One region of the Bradyrhizobium cedriense genome, then DNA from elsewhere that is predicted to be linked to it. Evidence: predicted binding sites of a transcription regulator. Region 1 holds the regulator's gene; each other region holds the start of a gene.
The links. Region 1 encodes HrcA, which represses chaperone genes, less so after heat shock. Its sites were predicted from a motif close to GTTAGCACTCNCNNNNNGNGAGTGCTAAC; they were not measured.
Positions count from the first base shown of each region.

Region 1 (5,094 bases):
GCCCTCCTCGCCGCAACAACGTTTCCGGCCCTCGCCGCCGACGCCGTCTTCCCACCTGGCTTGCGTCTCGGCATGGTGCCGTTGATCGGCCTCAGCACGGCAAAAACCTTCCCGGGCTTCGAGAGCGAGGACGGCAACGTCAAGGTGCTGATCACCGAGCTACCGCCGGCCGCCTATGGCGAGGTCGTGGGCGCCTTCAACTCCAATCCGGCCGGGACCAATGGCGTCAAGCAGGACAAGATCGAGACCCCCGCCGGTCTCGCCTATTTCACGACCGAAAGCGGCAAGGCCGGCGATACCCCGGTGAAACGCTATTCGATGATCGTGCCCGGTGCGGGCTTCTCCGGCTATGTCGCGGTGCAGATTCCGGAGAATGCTACGAAGATCTACACGGATGAAGCGGTGCGGCAGATGTTTGCGAGCGCCGTCACCCGCAAGCAGGTCTCGGCCGAAGAGCAGATCGCGCTGATGCCGTTCAAGATCACGGATCTCGCCGACTTCAAGGACGTCCGGACCCTGGCGCCGGGCAGCAGCATCATCCTGGCCGACGGCGACGAGAGCACGGGCTACGAGTCGAAGCCGTTCATGATCCTCGGTGTGATCGGCGCCACCCCGCAACAGGCTGACGACCGCGCTCGCTTCGCCCAGGAGGCGGCGCTCCAGATTCCCGGCGTGCGTGAGTCGCGCGTCACCATGTCGGAGCCGATCCGCATCAACGGACAGCAGGGATTCGAGACCCGGATCGATGGCGTCAGCGGCAAGGACAAGGTGCCCGTGACCGTGGTGCAGTGGATCCGCTTCTCGACTGGAGGCGCATCATTGCGCATCGTCGCCAGCGCCCCGCGCGACAAGTGGTCCGCCGCCTTCACCCGCTTCCGCGCCGTGCGCGACGGGATCCAGCCGAAGGGATAGCTGCATCCGCAAGCGAGATGCGCTCCCCCCTCGCGGGGCAGGGCCGGGGAGCGGGCTGTCTCAACAGCGAAGGCTCTCCCAAAGGAGAGAGCCCTCACCCGGCCGCGTTGCGCACGATGAGGATCGATCAGTTCGGCGCGCCGCTCGACTCATTGTTGTTGGCCGCCGGCGCAGCCTTCGCGCCACCCTTGGCGACGCCGACCAGCGCCGGGCGCAGCACGCGCTCACCGATGGTGTAGCCGGCCTGCATGATCTGCACGACGGTGCCCGACGGCACCGAGGCATCGGGCACTTCGAACATCGCCTGATGGAAGTTCGGATCGAACTTCTGCCCCTGGGGATCAAGTTTCTTGACACCGTGCTTCTCGAGCGCGCTGTGCAGCGAGCGCTCGGTGAGCTCGACGCCTTCGATCAGCCCCTTCAGGCCGGCATCGGCATTGGCGCGCGCCTCCGCCGGGACGGCATCGAGCGCGCGCTGGAGGTTGTCGGCGATGTCGAGCACGTCACGGGCAAAGCCGGTGATGCCGTAGAGACGCGCATCGGCGACTTCCTTGGCGGTGCGCTTGCGCAGATTTTCCATCTCGGCCAGCGTCCGGAGCATCCGGTCGCGCGCCTCGGCAGCTTCCTTCTGCAAGCTTTCGACCGAACCGGGCTCGGGATCATCAGGCATGATGTAGGGCTTCGAGACCACGGGCTCGCCGGTCGGCGCTGTCGTGTCTTCGGGTTGCCGTTCGTGATCAGTCATCGGCTCACTTCTCGAACTTGGCTAAAGGGATTTTTCTGGCCCGGATATCGTGCTTCAGACGGCGAAAATCAAGCGCCCGTGATCGGCAGCCTGGCCGATCAGCCGCCGAGGAGGCGGCTGACGATGCGGGCGGCGTAGTCCACGGTCGGGATCACGCGGGCATAATTCAGCCGCGTCGGGCCAATCACGCCCAATACGCCCACGATGTGCCCGGCGGCATCACGATAGGGCGAGATGATGGTGGAGGACCCCGACAGTGAGAACAGCTTGTTCTCGCTGCCGATGAAGATGCGCACACCCTCAGCGGTTTCGGCCCGGCCGAGCAGATCGATGACGCCGCGCTTGGTCTCGAGATCGTCGAACAGCAGACGCACCCGCTCCAGATCCTCCAGCGCGTGCAGATCTTCGAGCAAATTGGCATGGCCGCGGACGATGAGCTGGCGATCCTCGTTCTCGCCGCCGGACCAGCTGGCGATGCCGGCCGAGATCACTTTTTGCGTCAGCTGATCGAGTTCGGCGCGCGCCGCGCCGAGAGCAGTCTCGAGCTCGAGCCGCGCCTCGGCCAGCGTGCGGCCGCGGATGCGGGCATTGAGGAAATTGCCGGCCTCGGCGAGCGCCGAGGAAGGAACTCCGGGGGGCAGCGTCAGCACGCGGTTTTCGACCTGGCCGTCCTCGCCGACGAGGATCACCAGCGCCTTCTCCGGTTCCAGGCGGACGAACTCGATATGCTTCAACCGCGCATTGGATTTTGGCGTCAACACGACGGCTGCGGCACGGGTCAGGCCCGACAGCCGCATCAGGGCCTGGTCCAGCGCCGCCTCGACGGACTGCGCTTCGCCGACGGAGGAGAGCTGGCTCTGGATCGACTGCCGCTCGGCCTCGTTGAGATCGCCGACCTGCATCAATGCATCGACAAAGAAACGCAGGCCGAGTTCCGTCGGCAGCCGGCCGGCGGAGGTGTGGGGCGCATAGATCAGTCCGAGCTGCTCCAGATCGGACATGACATTGCGGACCGAGGCCGGCGACAGCGGCGTGGCGATCAGGCGCGAAATATTGCGCGAGCCGACCGGCTCACCGGTCGCGAGATAGCTTTCGACAATTTGACGAAAGATGTCGCGGGAACGCTCGTTGAGCTGGGCAAGGCCTGCGCGCGGCGCGATCAGATGGATCGGATCGTGATGGGCCACAGACGGTAACTCCTCTCAGATGCTCGTAATTTGTCGATCCCGGGCGCTTCTGACAAGCGTTGCGTTTGCGGCCTCCGTAACAGGGGTGAAAAAACCTTGCCGGCCACCCTCGCCCCACCTACAAGCACCGCGAACAGCCTTTTTCCGTGAGTTTTGGAGGAATCCCATGCGGCCAAGCCGCCGTGCGCCCGACGAATTGCGCCCCGTGACGCTAGAGCGCGGCGTGGTCAAATATGCGGAAGGCTCGTGCCTGGTGAAATTCGGCGATACCCACGTGCTGGTCACCGCCACGCTGGAGGACCGTCTGCCGCCGTGGCTGAAGGGCCAGGGCCGCGGCTGGGTCACCGCCGAATACGGCATGCTGCCGCGCGCAACCTCGGAACGGACCCGCCGCGAGGCTTCCGCCGGAAAGCAGAGCGGCCGCACTGTCGAGATCCAGCGCCTGATCGGCCGGTCGCTTCGCACCATCATCAATCTCGAAGCGCTCGGCGAGCGCCAGATCACGGTCGATTGCGACGTGCTCCAGGCCGACGGCGGCACGCGCACGGCCTCGATCACCGGCGCCTGGGTCGCGCTGGCCGACTGCATCAACTGGATGAAGGCGCGCAACATGGTCAAGGCCAACGTGATGCGCGACAACGTCGCCGCGATCTCCTGCGGCATCTACAACGGCACGCCGGTGCTCGATCTCGACTATGCCGAGGATTCGGAAGCCCAGACCGACGCCAATTTCGTCATGACCGGCGATGGCCGCATCATCGAGGTGCAGGGCACCGCGGAACGCGAGCCGTTCACCGAAGCCGAGCTCCTGGCGCTGATGACGCTGGCCCGCAAGGGCGTCGCGCGTCTGGTGGACTTGCAGAAACTGGCTGTGGCGTAGTCAATAGGCCATGCACCGCCGAATCACGGACAAGCTGGTCATCGCGACCCACAATCCCGGCAAGCTCGCCGAGATGCGGGAGCTGCTTGCGCCGTACGGCATCGAGGCGGTGTCGGCCGGCGAGCTCGGCCTGGGCGAGCCGGACGAGACCGGCACCGATTTCCGCAGCAACGCCGCGATCAAGGCGATTGCGGCGGCGCAGGCAGCGAAGCTTCCCGCCTTCGCCGACGATTCCGGCATCGTGGTCGACGCGCTCGACGGCGCGCCCGGCATCTACAGCGCGCGTTGGGCCGGCCCCGCCAAGGATTTCAATGCGGCGATGACGCGGATCGAGCGCCTGCTGCAGGAGCGCGGCGCGACGACTGCCGACAAGCGCAGAGCCCATTTCGTCTCGGCACTCTGCGTCGTCTGGCCCGACCATCATCTCGAAGAGGTCGAGGCGCGCGTCGACGGCACGCTGGTCTGGCCGCCGCGCGGCAATGCCGGCTTCGGCTACGATCCGATGTTCCTGCCCGACGGCCACGACCGCACCTTCGGCGAGATGACCAGCATCGAGAAGCACGGCCTGCCGCCGCTCGGCCTCGGCCTGTCGCACCGCGCCCGCGCCTTCGTGAAACTGGCGGAGATCTGCCTTGAGCCGCGCTAGAGCGTTTTCGAGCGAAGTGGATACCGGTTCGCGCCAGGAAAACGCGTCAAAACAAGAATCCGAAGCCTTCGGCGTCTACGTGCACTGGCCGTTCTGCCTGTCGAAGTGCCCCTATTGCGACTTCAACAGCCACGTCCGCCACGCCGCGATCGACGAGGCCCGCTTCGCCTCCGCCTTCGCGCGCGAGATCGCCGCGACCGCCGAGCGCGCGCCGGGCCGCGAGGTCACTTCGATCTTCCTCGGCGGCGGCACGCCGTCCCTGATGCAGCCCGCAACCGTCGGTGCCGTGCTCGATGCGATCGGCAAGCACTGGTCCGTCGCAAGCGACGTCGAAGTCACGCTGGAGGCGAACCCGACCAGCGTCGAAGCCACGCGCTTCGCCGGCTATCGCACCGCCGGCGTCAATCGCGTGTCGCTCGGCGTGCAGGCGCTCGACGATGCCTCGTTGAAGGCGCTGGGCCGGATGCACAGCGCCCGCGAGGCACTCGAGGCCGTCGCCATCGCGCGCCGCTCGTTCGACCGCTATTCGTTCGACCTGATCTACGCCCGCCCCGACCAGACGCCGGCGATGTGGGCCGACGAGCTGCGGCACGCGATCGATGAAGCGGCCGAGCATCTGTCGCTCTATCAATTGACGATCGAAGAGGGCACGCCGTTCTTCGGCCTGCACCAGGCCGGCAAATTGAAGACGCCGGACGAAGCCGTTGCGCGCGCGCTCTACGAC
Region 1 covers NZ_JBTSWB010000004.1:116,079-121,172, reverse strand. The annotation lists gene ACYCVF_RS17275 (hypothetical protein) at 1-912, shown strand, start outside; gene grpE (nucleotide exchange factor GrpE) at 1,040-1,657, opposite strand; gene hrcA (heat-inducible transcriptional repressor HrcA) at 1,756-2,844, opposite strand; gene rph (ribonuclease PH) at 3,011-3,724, shown strand; gene rdgB (RdgB/HAM1 family non-canonical purine NTP pyrophosphatase) at 3,735-4,370, shown strand; gene hemW (radical SAM family heme chaperone HemW) at 4,387-5,094, shown strand, end outside.

Region 2 (5,094 bases), on a different contig from region 1:
ACCAGCCTGTCAACGGAGTAGCGCTTGCTGAACCCTGCGACGACTTTGTTCTTATTGTTCATGGATGCGGCGGATGATGTCGTTCGTCACGCCGATGTAAAGCGTGCCGTATTTCTTGCTTGCGAGGAGGTAAACGTAATAGGCCATGAGTAAGCGGTGAAATGGATTCCGGCTCGCGACTTCGTCGCCCCCGGAATGACCGATTGTGCTACTGTTGCGTGTGGCAGGCAAAACAAAAACCCCGGCATCGCTGCCGGGGTTTCGCATGTCTCGACCGTACCTGAGAGGCTGGACTTAGAAGTCCATGCCGCCCATGCCGCCGCCCGGGGGCATCGCCGGGCCGGCGCCGCCCTTCTTGGGCAGCTCGGCGACCATGGCTTCCGTGGTGATCAGGAGCGCGGCAACCGAGGCTGCGTTCTGGATCGCGGTGCGGACCACCTTGGTCGGATCGATGATGCCCTTCTTGACGAGGTCGCCGTACTCACCGGTCTGGGAGTCGAAGCCGAAAGCATACGACTTGTTCTCCAGCACCTTGCCGACGATCACCGAGCCGTCTTCACCGGCGTTGATCGCGATCTGGCGGGCGGGAGCCGACAGCGCCTTGCGCACGATCTCGACGCCGGTCTTCTGGTCGTCGTTCTTGGTGCGCAGGCCCTTGAGCTGCTCGGAAGCACGGAGCAGGGCGACGCCGCCGCCCGGGACGATGCCTTCCTCGACAGCCGCGCGGGTCGCATGCATCGCGTCATCAACGCGATCCTTGCGCTCCTTCACCTCGACCTCGGTCGCGCCGCCGACGCGGATCACCGCGACGCCGCCCGCGAGCTTGGCGAGACGCTCCTGGAGCTTCTCACGGTCGTAGTCCGAGGTGGTTTCCTCGATCTGCGCCTTGATCTGGGCCACGCGCGCCTCGATGTCGGCCTTCTTGCCGGCGCCGTTGACGATCGTGGTGTTCTCCTTGTCGATCATCACCTTCTTGGCGCGACCGAGCATGTTGAGCGTGACGTTCTCGAGCTTGATGCCGAGGTCTTCCGAGATCGCCTGGCCGCCGGTGAGGATCGCGATGTCCTGCAGCATGGCCTTGCGGCGATCGCCGAAGCCCGGAGCCTTGACGGCCGCGACCTTCAGGCCGCCGCGCAGACGGTTCACGACCAGGGTCGCGAGGGCTTCGCCCTCGACGTCCTCGGCGACGATCACCAGCGGCTTGCCGGTCTGCACCACGGCTTCCAGCAGCGGCAGCAGCTCGTTCAGCGAGGAGAGCTTCTTCTCGTTGATGAGGATGTAGGCGTCGTCCATCTCAACGCGCATCTTGTCGGCGTTGGTGACGAAGTAGGGCGAGATGTAGCCGCGGTCGAACTGCATGCCCTCGACGACGTCGAGCTCGGTCTCGAGCGACTTGGCTTCCTCGACGGTGATGACACCCTCGTTGCCGACCTTCTTCATGGCGTCGGAGAGGAACTTGCCGATTTCGGCATCGCCGTTGGCGGAGATGGTGCCGACCTGGGCGATCTCGTCGTTCGAGGTGACCTTCTTGGAGTTCTTGACGAGGTCCGCCACGACGGCTTCGACCGCGAGGTCGATACCGCGCTTGAGGTCCATCGGGTTCATGCCGGCGGCGACCGACTTGGCGCCTTCGCGGACGATCGCCTGGGCGAGCACGGTGGCGGTGGTGGTGCCGTCGCCGGCCGCGTCAGCGGACTTGGAGGCGACTTCGCGCACCATCTGCGCGCCCATGTTCTCGAACTTGTCCTCGAGCTCGATCTCCTTGGCGACGGTGACGCCGTCCTTGGTGATGCGGGGAGCGCCGAACGACTTGTCGAGCACGACGTTGCGGCCCTTCGGACCGAGGGTGACCTTCACCGCGTTGGCGAGGATGTCGACGCCGCGCAGCATCTTGTCGCGCGCTTCAACCGAGAATTTGACTTCTTTGGCTGCCATCTGGATTTTTTCCTTGGAATGTTTGACTGGATGGAGTGCGGGCCTGTTAGGCCGCCTTCTTCTTGGACTCGCTGACCTCGAGAACGCCCATCACGTCGCTCTCCTTCATGATCAGCAGGTCCTGGCCGTCGATCTTGACCTCGGTGCCGGACCACTTGCCGAACAGCACGCGGTCGCCGACCTTCAGGTCGATCGGGATCAGCTTGCCGGACTCGTCGCGGCCACCCGGGCCCACGGCGACGACTTCGCCCTGGGAGGGCTTTTCCTTGGCAGTGTCGGGAATGATGATGCCGCCAGCGGTCTTCTCTTCTGCGTCGATGCGCTTGACCACGACGCGGTCGTGAAGCGGACGGAATTTCATGCAGTCCTCCTAAACATTTGCACGAGTTACGGATTTTGAGATTGTTAGCAGTCGTTGCCCGCGAGTGCTAGCACGGGCGAAGCTGAAATAGGGCAGGAATTTTGCGGGGGCAAGGGTTTGTAGCAGAAAAATTAGCACCCCAAAGCGTGGACTGCCAGAATCCCTTCGCCATCGTTAACCGGCGCCGGAGCCGTATTAGCACGGAGTGGGATCTGCTGCTAAAGCATTGAATTTCAACAGCTTGTTAAACTTTTGGGCTTGAGATGAGTTGTCAGTTTGCGTCACATTTCTCACATGTGAGCGCATCTTTTCCGGGTGGCTCCCGGGGCACCGATCCAAGCCACCCCTGAATGCGCTCCTGCAAAGGAGGTTTGGCATGGGACTGCGCGTTGGGGGCGTTTCCGACGATTTCCGGAAACAGATGCTGGGTTACGGGCTGACGACGGCACAAATTCTGTACCGGATGCCGGATCATCCCTCGCTGCTCCAGACCTACGTCTGGCAAAACTACGACATGTTTCCGAAATTTCCGGCGCTGAAGGATTTCCTGGCGTTCTGGCAGGAGAAGCTCGACGGCCCGCTCCATTCGGTCACCGTGGCGCATTCCAAGCTGATCAAGCCGGCCGAGCTGCGCGCCGTGGATGGCGTGTTCCGGCTGCACTGAGGCAGGGATCAGACGCCACCGTTGCAATAGCGTGTCCACATGGCGCGATAGGCGTCGTCCACCGCTCGCGCATATGAGACTGGGTTGCCGAGGGCCGCAGCGTTGATCTGGCTGGGCAGTTCGCGTCGCAATTGATCGAGGTCGCAGATTCGCGCCGCGCGGCTGGCTGCGATGTCGACATACGCCTCATCGCTATCCGCCACCCAGTCCGGTAGCCCAAGCGCGCTGAGAATGGCGCCGGCCGCACGGCTGGGCAGACTGTTCCCGAGCTTCGCCACCACAGGCACGCCCATCTGCAAGGCTTCCAATGTGCTGACGCCGCCGTTCTGTGGGAATGGGTCGAGGGCAATGTCGATACGATTGAACGATGTCAGATGTTCGTCCCGCAGCGTGGCTCCGAGCAGATCGACGCGACTGGCCGGCAGTCGGCAAGCCGCAAATCGTGCCAGCAGCTTGTCGCGGACCAGTTGATCGTCCAGTGCAACATCCTTGATCAGCAGTCGCGAGCCGGGGACCCGCTCGAGAATCCTGGACCAGACGGCCGCGGCCTCGTCCGAAATCTTGCTGATGCGGTTGAACACACCGAACGTCACGAAGCCGTTCGAGAGAGCCGGCGCCCGCGCCCGCGCAATCCGCCCCGGCAGCGGCGCGAGCGTCACGAAGCACGGCAGGTCGACGACGGTCTCCGCAAAAAGATGCCGAACCGCAACCGGAATCGCGACGGGGTCCGAGAACAGATAATCGATCGTCGGCAGCCCGGTGCCGGTGCCATGGCCCCATCCATGGACCTGGATCGGCGCCGGCTTGCGCGCAAACACGCCGAGGCGGTTTCCTCTGGTGTGGCCGGACAGATCGATCAGGATATCGACATGATCGGCGCGAATCTGAGCGGCGAGACGATCGTCGGTCCATTGCGCGGCGTCGCGCCAGCGGTCGGCGATCCCCTGAAATTCGCTTGTCGTCGCATCCACTTTCGAAGAGCAAGAGTAGCACACGATTTCGAACCGTGCCCGGTCATGGTGTTGCAGGACCGGCTTGAAAATGAACGCGGCCGAATGCGCATTGAAGTCCGACGAGACGTAGCCGAGCACGAGACGGCGGTTCGGATCCCGGTTGTTGCCATGCGGTGCCGCCGCTTCTGAAGCGATCTTCGCTCCGATCCGCTCCCACCAGACTCGCCGCGCTTGCTGATGCTGTTCAACGCTGGCGTTCGGCGCGAAATCGAGCGTGAATATCTTGCTGGAGATCGCGCTCTGCAGGTCGGACCGGATGTCGAGAGCTCTGTCGAAGCTGTCGAGGGCTTCGTCGACCCGGCCCAGCCCGGCGAGGCAAAGGCCCAGCACCAGGTGGGCTTGATCTGAATCGGGAGCGATTGCGAGAGCCCTCTCGCAATCGGACAATGCCTCGGCAATTTGCTGGGTCTGGAGCAGGACATTGGCACGCCAGAGCCACCCGTTCACGTCGCCGGGTGCCAGGGCGATTGCGCGATTGCAGTCCGCCATGGCCTCGTCAAATCGCCGTAGCTCCCGCAATGCAACGGCGCGGTTCGCAAGCGCGGCGGCATAGTCGGGCTTGATCGAGAGCGCGCGGTTCAAGCTTGCGAGAGCCTCGTCATAGTTGCGCAAGCGGCAGAGCGCAGACCCCCGGCCGTTGTGGGCCTCGGCAAGGTTTCCATCGATTGCGAGCGCCCTGTCGTAGCTATCGAGCGATTCGTGGTGAAGATCGAGGGCCGCGCTAGCATTGCCGAGATTGGACAGGGCGAGGGCGTAGTTGGGTCGCAAGGCGAGGGCCTTTCGATAGCTCTCGCGGGCCTCTTCGTGACGCTTGAGCCCGTTCAGCGCGACGCCCAAGCTCACATGAGCTTCGGCAGATCGCGGATCCACGGCAACCGCTCGGCTCAGTAAGCTTTCAGCCTGTTGATAGTTTTTGGCATCGGACTCCAAAGTGCCGAGCATATGCAGCGCAATGAATTGGTTGGGCGCGATCTGCAGGAGTTGGCGATAGGCCGCCTGGGCCTCGGAGAGGAGTCCCGTCTTGTGCAACTGGAGTGCGTGCCCGAGCAATGGCAGCACTTCGGCCTTTTGCCGTTTCTGAAGCCGGGCATTGTGGAATGCACGCCGACCGACGCTGTTGC
Region 2 covers NZ_JBTSWB010000001.1:1,297,116-1,302,209, forward strand. The annotation lists partial or broken gene ACYCVF_RS06170 (GIY-YIG nuclease family protein) at 1-147, opposite strand, end outside; gene groL (chaperonin GroEL) at 295-1,935, opposite strand; gene groES (co-chaperone GroES) at 1,982-2,296, opposite strand; gene ACYCVF_RS06185 (usg protein) at 2,673-2,960, shown strand; gene ACYCVF_RS06190 (O-linked N-acetylglucosamine transferase, SPINDLY family protein) at 2,969-5,094, opposite strand, start outside.
Region 2: groES (co-chaperone GroES) is a predicted target of HrcA. The motif match lies at 2,340-2,368, and genes of this name have one in related genera.

Region 3 (5,094 bases), on a different contig from region 1:
GGTGCCCGGCTGGACGGCGCCCGCGACGTGGTCAATAAAGAGCAAAAGCCGTTTTGTTTGGTAAACGAAACGGGCTTTTGGATTCACCACGTCGCGAGCGGCGGCGCAATTTGGCGATCAGCGTTTATTTTCGATGAACGCCGCGCATACATGGTTAATCGCTTCTTTGCGCAGCGTCGCACGCAGCCGCCCCCGACAGTTCCGGTTGTGAACCTCGTGTTAAATCGCTTCTGCCTACAAAGGCGCGTGAGTGAGGTGGGGGGAGTATCCTGATGGCTGTTCACCGCAAACGTTTTCGTGTCGAAGATATCGTCGGTGGCGAGATGCCCATTCTAGACGTGGCTGAAGAGGCACCCCCGATGCACAGCGAGATCATGGCCGAGCTGCGCGCGATCCGCGCACAGATGGCGAAGGGCGTCGCCGCGGCGCCGCTGTCCGGAAGCGCGGCCATGGCGGCGATCGACGCCTCGACGGCCCACGAGCTCGCTGAAGCGCGTACCATGCTCGACACTTACCGAGCACAGATCGAGCAGTGCGAGAAGCTGAAGGTCGAGCTCGACCTCATCCATGACGCCATCGATCGCACCAAGCGCGAGATCGCGACGCTGCACGGCAAGAGCTTCGACGGAGGGGAGATGGCCAAGGTCAATGGCGAGCTCGGCGCGGTGGTCGGCGGCACCGAGCAGGCGACCCAGCAAATTCTCGAAGCCGCGGAATCGATCGACCAGGCCGCCAGCGCAATGTCCAAGGTCGACTCGGCCGATCAGCAGAAGCGGCTCGCCGACGACATCCAGGAACGCGTCATCTCGATCTTCGAAGCCTGCAACTTCCAGGACCTGACCGGCCAGCGCATCAGCAAGGTCATGACCACCATGAAGTTCATCGAGCAGCACATCAATGCGATGATGGACATCTGGGGTGGCGTCGACGCGATCAAGGCCCATGTGCCGGCGCAGGTCGACAACCGCAGCGAGGACGAGAAGCTCCTCAACGGCCCGAAGCTCGCCGGCGAAGTCGGCCATGCCTCCCAGGACGACATCGACGCGTTGTTCGACTGAGCGGACGCGGATCACGGAAAAAGCAAAACGCCGGCGAGAGCCGGCGTTTCTTGTTTTTCATCTGAAGCTGTCATTCCGGGGCGATGCGTCAGCATCGAACCCGGAATCTCGAGGTTCCGGGTTCGGTCCTGCGGACCGCCCCGGAACGACAATCACAACGATCATGCCCGCGGCGCGCAGCGGACGTAGACCATGTTGCCGTAGCGGGTGGCGGCGTCCTTGTCGATGAAGCGGGTGATCAGGACGCGGCCGTCGAAGGAGATGATCTCGCGGTCCTGGTCGCCCGGCGTGGGACCGGCGGGCCCGATGTAGTTCTTGCCGCTCGGCGAGCCCTTCAGCCGCAGCTCCTGGGGTGTCGCCTGGTCGGCCAGATGCATGATCACGCCGCCGGAGGAACCGGCAGTGATCACATAGGGGTTCTTGCACTGGGCACGGGCGGCGGCCTCGGTGCGGGCGCGGTCGGCCGGGTTCTGGAACGAGGCGAGACCCCAGCGACCGACGATCTCGTCGGCGCGGATGGTGGCGGGCATTTCCGGAGCTGTACCGGGCTCGGCTTCGGGCGGCGGCGAGGACGACGAGAAGGACGGCAGGCTCATGCCACCGCCGCAGGCGCCCAGCAACAGCGCCAGACAAGAGGCGGCTGCCAGATTGGCAACCGTGCGCGCGTGAGCCGAACTGATCATGGCATTCCCCCCGAACAAAACCATGGCCGCACCCCTCCCGCAGCCAAGCGCAAAACCGCTGCCGGAGCAATGACGTCCTTGTATGCGCCGGCGCCCCGAACGAGTTTCCAATGCCACCATCCTATATCCGCCTCAACAATCGCTTAACCACCTTTGCTTGACAGGATCGCGGCCAAGCCATATTTCCGGGCCCACTATTAGCACTCGGAAAGCCCGATTGCTAAGCGCGCCGTTCAGTCCTCGAGGAGGGGGTGGACGGAAGCGCCGCCCCACCGACTTCCACTACTTCCGAAGCGAGCCTCCAAAGGGAAACGTCATGGCTAAATCCAAATTTCGTCCGCTGCATGACCGTGTCGTGGTCAAACGTATCGACGCCGAGGAAAAGACCAAGGGCGGCATCATCATTCCCGACACCGCCAAGGAAAAGCCCTCCCAGGGCGAGATCGTCGCCGTCGGCCCGGGCGGCCGCGACGAGACCGGCAAGCTGATTCCGATCGATCTCAAGGTCGGCGACCGCGTGCTGTTCGGCAAGTGGTCGGGCACCGAGGTCAAGATCGACAACGAAGAGCTCCTGATCATGAAGGAGTCGGACATCATGGGCGTGCTGGCCTAGGGCCATCTGCCTGAACAGCCGCTGAATGTCATGCCCGGATCGCGCGATCCGGGCATCCATCGTTCCACCCGGCTCGCTCCACGAGTCCCGGAATTGGTGCAACTGACAAGCGGCAGACACATCACGAAACACGAGGGATTGCAGACATGGCTGCCAAAGACGTCAAGTTTTCCGGAGACGCGCGCGATCGCATGCTGCGCGGCGTCGACATTCTCGCCAACGCCGTCAAGGTGACGCTCGGCCCGAAGGGCCGCAACGTCGTCATCGAGAAGAGCTTCGGCGCGCCCCGCATCACCAAGGACGGCGTCACCGTCGCCAAGGAGATCGAGCTCGAGGACAAGTTCGAGAACATGGGCGCCCAGATGGTGCGCGAGGTCGCTTCCAGGACCAACGACCTCGCCGGTGACGGCACCACCACCGCGACCGTGCTGGCCCAGGCCATCGTGCGCGAAGGCGCAAAGGCGGTCGCCGCCGGCATGAACCCGATGGACCTCAAGCGCGGCATCGACATCGCGGTGGCAGCCGTGATCAAGGACATCGAGAAGCGCGCCAAGCCGGTCGCCGCCTCCTCCGAGGTCGCCCAAGTCGGCACCATCTCGGCCAATGGCGACGCCGCCATCGGCAAGATGATCGCCCAGGCGATGCAGAAGGTCGGCAACGAGGGCGTCATCACCGTCGAGGAGAACAAGTCGCTCGAAACCGAGGTCGACATCGTCGAGGGCATGAAGTTCGACCGCGGCTATCTGTCGCCTTACTTCGTCACCAACGCCGAGAAGATGACCGCCGAGCTCGAGGACGCCTACATCCTCCTGCACGAGAAGAAGCTCTCGGGCCTGCAGGCCATGCTGCCGGTGCTGGAAGCCGTGGTGCAGTCGGGCAAGCCGCTCGTCATCATCGCCGAGGACGTCGAGGGCGAGGCGCTGGCCACCCTGGTCGTCAACCGCCTGCGTGGCGGCCTCAAGGTCGCGGCGGTCAAGGCGCCGGGCTTCGGCGATCGCCGCAAGGCCATGCTCGAGGACATCGCGATCCTCACCGGCGGCCAGCTGATCTCCGAGGACCTCGGCATGAAGCTCGAGAACGTCACGGTGAAGATGCTGGGACGCGCCGGCAAGGTGGTGATCGACAAGGAGAACACCACGATCGTCAAGGGCGCCGGCAAGAAGCCCGAGATCGAGGCCCGCGTCGGCCAGATCAAGGCCCAGATCGAGGAGACCACCTCGGACTACGACCGCGAGAAGCTCCAGGAGCGCCTCGCCAAGCTCGCTGGCGGCGTCGCGGTGATCCGCGTCGGCGGCGCCACCGAGATCGAGGTCAAGGAGAAGAAGGACCGCGTCGAGGACGCGCTCAACGCCACCCGCGCCGCTGTGCAGGAAGGCATCGTCCCCGGGGGCGGCGTCGCGCTGCTCCGCGCCAAGAAGGCGGTCGGCCGTCTCACCAACGCCAATGAGGACGTCCAGGCCGGCATCAACATCGTGCTGAAGGCGCTGGAAGCCCCTATCCGCCAAATCTCCGAGAACGCGGGCGTGGAGGGTTCGATCGTCGTCGGCAAGATCCTCGAGAACAAGTCCGAGACCTTCGGCTTCGACGCCCAGACCGAGGACTATGTCGACATGGTCGAGAAGGGCATCATCGATCCCGCCAAGGTGGTGCGCACCGCGCTCCAGGACGCCTCCTCCGTGGCCGGCCTGCTGGTGACCACCGAGGCCATGGTTGCCGAGACGCCGAAGAAGGAAGCCCCGCCCGCCATGCCAGCCGGCGGCGGCATGGGCGGCTTCTAAGCCTCCCAAGCAAGACAGTGTTGCGAAGGCCGCCTCCGGGCGGCCTTCTTTTTTGCCCACCCTGCTCGTTCGCTTTCCGATTCAACCTGCGCGCAAAACCCACTACGGTGGCGCGCCGATTCGATTGCGCGAGGATCCATCAATGCGTGCGCTTCTGGTTTGTTCGACAGCCGTGCTGGCGGCCCTGCTCACCGTTTCGCCGCACCCCGCGCCCGCGCAGATGAAGCTGTCACCAAAGGCCGCGGCGCCGGGCGGAACCGAGACACGCTATTTCACCTCGCTCGACGGGCTGATGGACGGCAATGCCGACGTGATCCTGAAGGAGACGCGCCAGGGCAAGACGGTCACCGCGGCGGTGCTCGACGTCTGTTATCCGCTCGCGAAGAATTCCGACCGCAAGGACCGCTTCGTCGTCAATCTCCAGGTCGCGGGCCAGACGCTGACGGGAACGACGCAGAGCATCAATGAGAAGTCGCCAGTCAGCGTCAAGCTGCTGCGCAAACAGTCCGGCGACACGTTCGAATTCCGCGGCCAGATCGCGATCGGCCAGGCGGTGACCGAGGTCACCTCCTCCGACAATTCCGATCTCAGTGAAAGGGAATTTCTGGACAACCAGACTTCCGACGACGGCATCACGCCGCAGCCGAAGGATTTCACCGACGTCTCGCCGGAAGCGATCGCGGTCAAGGTCAAGCTCGACGGTGCAACCGACTTCCTGAAGAGCCTGAAGGGCCAGGATGTCGAGGTGACACTGGCCAGCCTCACCGTCGGCTGCGATGCGCTGCGCGCGGGCGAGCAGACCATCAACATGTCGGTCGATCCCGAGCGCGCCGGCGCGCTGCTGTCGAAATTCAAGGCGATGCCCGGCGTCACGGCCGCAGGTTGGACCGCCGGCATGACCGAGATGGACCGTACCATCCGCTTCCCCGCGGCGGACTGGCGCGAGGGCGACAAGATCGACA
Region 3 covers NZ_JBTSWB010000005.1:60,779-65,872, forward strand. The annotation lists gene ACYCVF_RS21565 (hypothetical protein) at 1-273, shown strand, start outside; gene ACYCVF_RS21570 (protein phosphatase CheZ) at 273-1,058, shown strand; gene ACYCVF_RS21575 (hypothetical protein) at 1,220-1,741, opposite strand; gene ACYCVF_RS21580 (co-chaperone GroES) at 2,058-2,354, shown strand; gene groL (chaperonin GroEL) at 2,501-4,132, shown strand; gene ACYCVF_RS21590 (hypothetical protein) at 4,275-5,094, shown strand, end outside.
Region 3: ACYCVF_RS21580 (co-chaperone GroES) is a predicted target of HrcA. The motif match lies at 1,938-1,966, and genes of this name have one in related genera.